DNA from 3 places in the Kitasatospora sp. NPDC001261 genome. Region 3 is predicted to be linked to each of the others. Evidence: riboswitches for the same ligand, from Rfam matches in the RefSeq annotation. Region 3 holds a riboswitch; each other region holds the start of a gene.
What was found. Region 3 has a riboswitch for cobalamin ahead of metE (5-methyltetrahydropteroyltriglutamate--homocysteine S-methyltransferase). Riboswitches for the same ligand answer to the same signal wherever they lie in the genome.
Positions count from the first base shown of each region.

Region 1: another riboswitch for cobalamin. It lies ahead of ACFY4B_RS07250 (HoxN/HupN/NixA family nickel/cobalt transporter); the one in region 3 lies ahead of metE (5-methyltetrahydropteroyltriglutamate--homocysteine S-methyltransferase).
Region 2: another riboswitch for cobalamin. It lies ahead of ACFY4B_RS39200 (ABC transporter substrate-binding protein); the one in region 3 lies ahead of metE (5-methyltetrahydropteroyltriglutamate--homocysteine S-methyltransferase).

Region 1 covers NZ_JBIAXP010000004.1:85,415-87,653, forward strand. The annotation lists gene ACFY4B_RS07240 (hypothetical protein) at 1-369, opposite strand, end outside; gene ACFY4B_RS07245 (metalloregulator ArsR/SmtB family transcription factor) at 492-875, opposite strand; cobalamin riboswitch at 958-1,171, shown strand; gene ACFY4B_RS07250 (HoxN/HupN/NixA family nickel/cobalt transporter) at 1,202-2,239, shown strand, end outside.
Region 2 covers NZ_JBIAXP010000042.1:24,144-26,382, forward strand. The annotation lists gene ACFY4B_RS39195 (FecCD family ABC transporter permease) at 1-5, opposite strand, end outside; gene ACFY4B_RS39200 (ABC transporter substrate-binding protein) at 2-946, opposite strand; cobalamin riboswitch at 1,110-1,316, opposite strand; gene ACFY4B_RS39205 (shikimate dehydrogenase family protein) at 1,428-2,239, opposite strand, start outside.
Region 3 covers NZ_JBIAXP010000037.1:108,410-110,648, reverse strand. The annotation lists partial or broken gene metE (5-methyltetrahydropteroyltriglutamate--homocysteine S-methyltransferase) at 1-1,038, opposite strand, end outside; cobalamin riboswitch at 1,203-1,440, opposite strand; gene ACFY4B_RS37475 (hypothetical protein) at 1,523-1,840, opposite strand; gene ACFY4B_RS37470 (ECF transporter S component) at 1,859-2,239, opposite strand, start outside.

The DNA.
Region 1 (2,239 bases), on a different contig from region 3:
GGTGGACTCGGTGACCAGGCGGTTGTAGCCGGCGCCGTGCGGCAGGACGACGAGGCGGGCGTCCAGGCGGTGCATGGAGGAGTGGACGGCGCAGGCGACGGCCAGGTCGAAGCGGTGGCGGACGGCGTCGTCCCAGTCCAGCACGGTGAAGCCGGACAGGCCGTGCAGGTACTCGTCCAGGGCGCGGTCGGCGAAGACGGAACCGGGGTTGACGGTGAAGTACCACTCGATGCCGTGCGGGCTCAGCAGGGAGAGGACGTCCAGCACCCGGGTGGCCGAGGTGAGGGTGCGGGCGACCGCCAGCACGCGGGCCTTGACCGGGTCGGTGTTCCAGCGGTCGGCGGGCCAGGCATGGGGGTGGGACGGCACATCATGATCGTACTGGCCGGGGCCGTTCACGGCGCGCCTTCCCGAGCGGGAGTCAGCAGCCCGGGCGGGAGTCGGCGGACCGAGCATGAGTCAGCAGGTCGGGCAGGCGTCGGCGGGAGGGGTCAGCCCACTGCCGCGCTGGGCTCGTGGTGCTCGGCGGCGGCGCACTCGTCGAGGAGGGGGCGCATGGCCTCGTCCACGAGCCGGTAGCGCACCACTCGTCCGTCCCGGTCGCCGGTGACCACGCCGGCCGTGCGGAGCAGCCGCAGGGCCTGGGAGACGGCGGGGTCGCGCATGCCGGTGGCCACCGCGAGGTCGCTGACGGCGAGCGGGCCGGCCCGGTGGAGGGCGAGCAGCAGGGCGAGCCGTCCGGGGTCGGCGAGCAGGGAGAACCGCTCGGCCCAGGACCGGACGTGCGCGGGGTCGCCGATCGCGGCGATGGCCTCGCAGACCCGGTGCCCGTCGATGGTGCGGTGGCCCGCGCGGTCGGCCGGTACGAGATGCATGCGGACATTCTTGCAGGCGGCCGCCTGTGATCCTGGACACCTGCGCAGGTGCGCAGCCTTGCACGGGTCGGGGCGCGGCCCCTACGGTGTTCCCCGCCGTGGTGCTCGGGAAGACCGGTGACGGACCCTCAGGGGTCCCAGCCCGGAGCGGCCCTCGCCACTGTGATCGGGTCGTTCCTCCGCCTGCGGAGGAACGTCGTCCGTGCCCACGGAGCCACTGGGTGCCTCGCGCACCTGGGAAGGCGGGCACGGGTATCCCGTCAGCCAGGAGACCGGCCACGGCATCTCACGAGGTTTTCCACGAGGTGCTGGAGCGTGATCCGCAGATGACCCTGCCCGAAACCGTTGCCGCCGGCGCGAAGCCGGCCCCTTCCGTGCTGCCCAGCTTCAGATGGCGGCGCGAGGACACCGTCCGTACGGCCGGGCTGATGGCGGTGATCGTGGCCATGCACGTGGTGGCCTTCGGCACGCTGATCTTCCTGGTCGCGCCCGAGCGGTACGCGGTCGGTACCCAGGTCTTCGGGGTGGGCCTCGGCATCACCGCGTACACCCTCGGCATGCGGCACGCCTTCGACGCCGACCACATCGCGGTGATCGACAACACCACCCGCAAGCTGATGGCGGACGGCAAGCGGCCGGTCTCGGTGGGCTTCTGGTTCGCCCTCGGGCACTCCTCGATGGTGGTGCTGATGGCCGCCCTGGTGGCGGGCGGCGCGCAGCTGGCGAACACGCTGATGGACGACGAGTCGGCCACCCACAAGTGGCTGGGCGTGATCGGGACGACCACCTCCGGCGTGTTCCTCTACCTGATCGGCGCGCTCAACCTGGCGGCGCTGCTCGGCATCCTCAGGGTGTTCCGCTCGATGCGGGCCGGGAAGTTCGACGAGAAGGAGCTGGAGGCGCACCTCGACTCGCGCGGCTTCATGGCCCGGGTGCTGAACCGGGCGACCCGTTCGATCACCCGGCCGGGGCAGATGTTCCCGGTGGGCATGGTGCTGGGCCTGGGCTTCGACACCGCGACCGAGGTCACCCTGATGGTGATGGCCGGCTCGGGCGCGGCCTCCGGGCTGCCCTGGTACGCGATCGTCTGCCTGCCGCTGCTGTTCGCGGCGGGGATGAGCCTGTTCGACACCCTGGACGGGACGTTCATGAACTTCGCGTACCAGTGGGCCTTCGCCAACCCGGTCCGGAAGGTGTACTACAACCTGACCATCACTGGTCTGTCGATCGCGGTGGCCTTCATCATCGGCACCATCGAGCTGGTCGGGGTGCTGCACGAGAAGCTCGACCTGACCGATCCGGTCACCGGGTTCGTCGCGGACATCTCGCTGGACAACGTGGGCTACGCCATCGCCGGGCTGTTC
Region 2 (2,239 bases), on a different contig from region 3:
GTCATGAAGCCGGGTGCAGTCGGCCCAGCCCGTCGGACACCCGGGCGGCACCGTCGGCGAGCAGCACGCCGGGTGTCGACTCGGAGAACGGCACCGTCACGAAGGCCTTGCGCTGCACGGCGGTGAGCTTGCTCAGGACCGGGTCGTTCTCCAGGTAGTCGATCTTGGACTGGGCGGTGTCCCAGTCGGCGTCCGCGACCACGATGGCGTCCGGGTCCGCCGCGACGACCTTCTCCCAGCTCACGTTCTGCCAACTGCCGGGCAGGTCCCCGAAGACGTTGCGGGCGCCCACGGCGTCGAGCACGAGTTGGGGTCCGCCCTGGCCGGTGCCGACGTACGGCGTCTTGGTGTCCGAGTCGAACCAGAGGACCTTCAGGCCCTTGCCCGCGGCCGTCGCCGTGAACTGCGCCAGCTGCTGCTCCTGCTGCCGCTGGATCGCGGCGGCCCGCTCCGGGACGCCGAAGACCTTGGCGACGTCGTTCAGCTCGCCCCACGCCGCCTGCCAGGTCGTCGGCGGCACCTGGCTCTTGTCCGAGCAGCCGAACGGGGACAGGTACGACGGGACGCCCTGGCCGCGCAGCTCCTCCCGGGTGCCCGCGACCTTGTCGGTGAACGCGCTGGAGTAGGAGGCGTACAGGAAGTCGGGACGGGCCGCGAGGAGGTTCTCCTTCGTCGGGTACTTCTTGGAGAGCACCGGGACGGAGTCGTAGGCGGCCTTCCACTTCTCCGGGACGGAGTCGTCGAGGTAGGCGGTACCGGCCATGCGGGACTGCAGGCCGAGGGCCAGGGCCACCTCGGTGGCACCCTGGTTGAGCGTCACCAGCCGCTCGGGCGGCGCGCCGACCGTCACGGTGGTCCCGCAGTTGTCCACGCTGACCGGCGCGGCGCTCCCGGTCGCCCCGCCGGACGCGGCGGGCGCGGGGGCGCCCGCGCAACCTCCGACCACACCGACGAACAGCAGGGCCGCGACGGCCCGGCCGACACGTGTCGGACCTGTGGGACATACGGGATGTACAGGACGCATGGAGCGCGCGGAGCGCATGGAACGTATGGATCGGACCGGATGCGGGTACGGCTGACCGCTGGGCACGTGTTCTCCAAAACCCTCGTGGAACATGTCGCGCCGTGGCCGGTCTCCTGGCTTCCGCATCAACACGCCGCGACCGACCTTCCCGAGCGGCTCTCCCAGCCCGCCCAGTGGCCCTGACCGCTGGCGAAAGCCGGTCAGCGAGGGCCGCGGAACTCCGCGGTAACAGTGGCGAGGGCCGCACCGGACTCAGACCGGTTTCCCGAACACCACGGCGATGGCACGCTATCAGGCGTGGTCAGGTCGGTGGCGACCGGCCGGTGGGATGATCGTTTGGATCGTTTGCGGGGATGGGGGAGGGAACGGCCACGGGGTCGGCCGGCTCCGGAGGGACGGGGGATCACCCCGGAAGGCGGAAGAAGGAGCGGTAGAGCGGCAGCTGCTCGGCGAGCATGTGGATGCCGGGGTGGGTGGCGAGGCCGAGGGCGGCGGCGGTGCGCAGCAGCGGGGTCTCGGCGGGCGTCATGATGATGTCGGCGACCAGCGCGCCGGGCGCCAGCGGTGCCGGGTCGAAGGGGAGCGGGTCGGCCGGGTCCAGGCCCAGCGGGGTGGCGTTGACCGCGAGGTCGACGTCGGCGGGCGGGCGCGGGGCGGCGGCCACGCGGCCGGGCCAGCGGGTGCCGAGCCGCTCCAGCAGGGCGTCCACCCGGCCCCGGTCGGGATCGGTGACGGTGAGTGCGGCGGCTCCTTCGGCGAGCAGGGCGGCGGCGATGGCGAGCCCCGCGCCCCCGGCGCCGGCCAGCGCCACCCGCAGCCCGGCCGGGTGGTGCCCGGCGGCGGCCAGGCCCCGGACGAACCCGGCGCCGTCGAAGTTGTCGCCGTACCAGCGGCCGTCCGGCTCGCGGCGCAGCGCGTTGGTGCTGCCCAACAGGGCGGCGGCGTCGCTGAGTTCGTCGGCGTGCCCGCACATCGCCAGCTTGTGCGGGACGGTGACCAGCAGCCCGTCCAGGTTGGCGACGGCCTTCAGCCCTCGGACGACCTCGTCCAGCCGGTCCGCCGGGGCGTGCACGGGGACGAGCACGGCGTCCACGCCGCTCGCCGCGAACAGCGGGTTGAGCAGGGCGGGCGCCTTGGCCTGCGCGACCGGGTCGCCGAGCACCGCGAACAGCCGGGTGCGGCCGGAGATCGGCGGACGGGCGGCCGGCGCGTCGG
Region 3 (2,239 bases):
GAGGGTGGCGTCGATCGGCACGTGCAGCAGGGAGCAGGACGGCGCGACGTCGACGGTGTCGGCGAGGCCCAGCAGAGTCGCCAGGGTCGTGAGGGACTTCTCCAGGTCGTTGATCCAGATGTTGCGCCCGTCGATCACCCCCGCCACCAGTCGCTTGCCGGGCAGGCCGCCGGCGGCGGCGAGGTCCTCCAGGTTGGCCGCGGCCGGGCCGGTGAAGTCCAGTGCCAGACCCTCGATCGGGGCCTTCGCCAGGACCGGCAGGGCGTCGCCGAGCCGGTCGAAGTAGCTGGCGACCAGCAGCTTGGGCCGGTCGGTGAGGGCGCCCAGCTCGCGGTAGGCGCGGGCGGCGGCGTTGAGCTCGGCCGGGGTGCGGTCCTGGACCAGCGCGGGCTCGTCCAGCTGCACCCAGTCGGCGCCGGCGGCGCGCAACCCGGCCAGCAGCTCCGCGTAGACGGGCAGCAGCCGGTCCAGCAGGGTGATCGGCTGGAAGTCGGCGGCCACCCCGGGCGCCGGCTTGGCGAGCAGCAGATAGGTGACCGGCCCGACCAGCACCGGCCGGGCCGCGTGGCCGAGCAGCAGCGCCTCGCGCAGTTCGCCCACCGCCTTGGCCGGGTTCGCCGTGAACACCGTGTCCGGCCCCAACTCCGGCACCAGGTAGTGGTAGTTGGTGTCGAACCACTTGGTCATCTCCAGCGGGGCGACGTCCTGGTTGCCGCGCGCCATGGCGAAGTACCCGTCCAGCGGGTCGGCTTCGACCGCGTCCCGGTGCCGGGGCGGGATCGCGCCGACGGCGACGGTGGTGTCCAGCACGTGGTCGTAGAACGAGAAGTCACCGGTCGGGACCTCTTCGACGCCGGAGTCGACGAGCTGCTGCCAGTTCCCCCGGCGCAGGTCGGCGGCGGTGGCCAGCAGCACCTCGGCGGTGACCGAGCCCTTCCAGTAGCCCTCGATGGCCTTCTTGAGCTCCCGGCCCCGGCCCTGGCGGGGGTAGCCGTACGCGGTGGCGACGCTCGCCGCGGCTGCGGACTTCGTGGTCAAGGGACTCTCCTTCGCGAGTCTGTTCTCCTCAGGTACCCGGAGACGGCACGAGGGCGCGAAGGGATGACGTACCCGGCGGCGGCCGTCACGGGAACGTACGGGCCTGGTCCGCCTGGTATGGTCGCCGACCCGCCCACGAGGTCACCGGATAGCCGCGCGCGGGTCGTCCGCGGGCGGGCAGTGGCAGGTCTTCGGACTCGCGGGCGCGTCCGTCCCGTGAAGGGCGGACACCTACTGGCCGTCGCTTCCCAGACCCGTCCCGGGTCCAGTGCGTATGACGGCGGTCGTTCCCACTCACCGCTGCGGGGCAGTCCCGGACTGGCCAGTCGAAAGGCGTCACCGGGTTCCCTCTTGCGACGCCCTGCCTGGCGGACAGGGCGAACCAGCTGCACCGTCAGCTTAGGGGCAAAGCGCCGGGCCCGGCGCGGGAATCTCGGAACCCGTCCGGATGGTGGGACGCCACCATGGCTCGCGGGGCCGGTGGTCAGGTCCGCGTCGGGGTGTCCGGCGTGCACGGCAGGGCGGCGCGGATGTCCGCGAGCAGTCCGGTCAGGCCGCGTCCCGGACCCAGTCGGCCGTCCAGTCGCGCGAGCTGGTCGGCGGGGATGCCCGCCAGTATCCGTTCGGCTTCGCCCAGCAGCTGCCGTCCCCGCTGGAGGTCTGACCTCATCCTGGCGACCTGCGCCTGCGCTCCGCCCAGCTGGCGGCGGGCGGATTCCAGTGCGGCGTGCTGTTCCGGGGTCAGGACGACGACGTCGACCCCGTCCAGCGTCATCGTCCGGTGCTTCGCGGGCTTGGGCACGATGGTCGGCCTTTCGGTTCAGGGGTGCGCCGGGCCGGTGGGCCGCGCGGCGGTCGGCGGCCCCACCGTGGTGTCCGGGCCGGGCGTGGCGTCCTGGCCGGATGGGGCGTGCGGGCCGGGCGGGGCCTCGAAGCGCACCGTGGGCTCGAAGTTGGCGCGGCGGGCCGCGCGGCGGAAGACGGTGAGGACGGCCGGCCCGACGACGAGCACGGCGGTGAAGGTGGTGACGGCGCGGCCGGTGTCCCAGCCGAGCGAGGTGGCCAGGTCGAACAGCAGGTAGCGGTGCCACTGCTCGGTGAAGGGCAGGCCCGGCAGGTAGGCGATCGAGCTGTTCGGGTCGGTGGAGAACGGCCAGAAGGAGAGGTTCAGCAGGAAGCCGAAGAGGTAGCCGGAGAACGC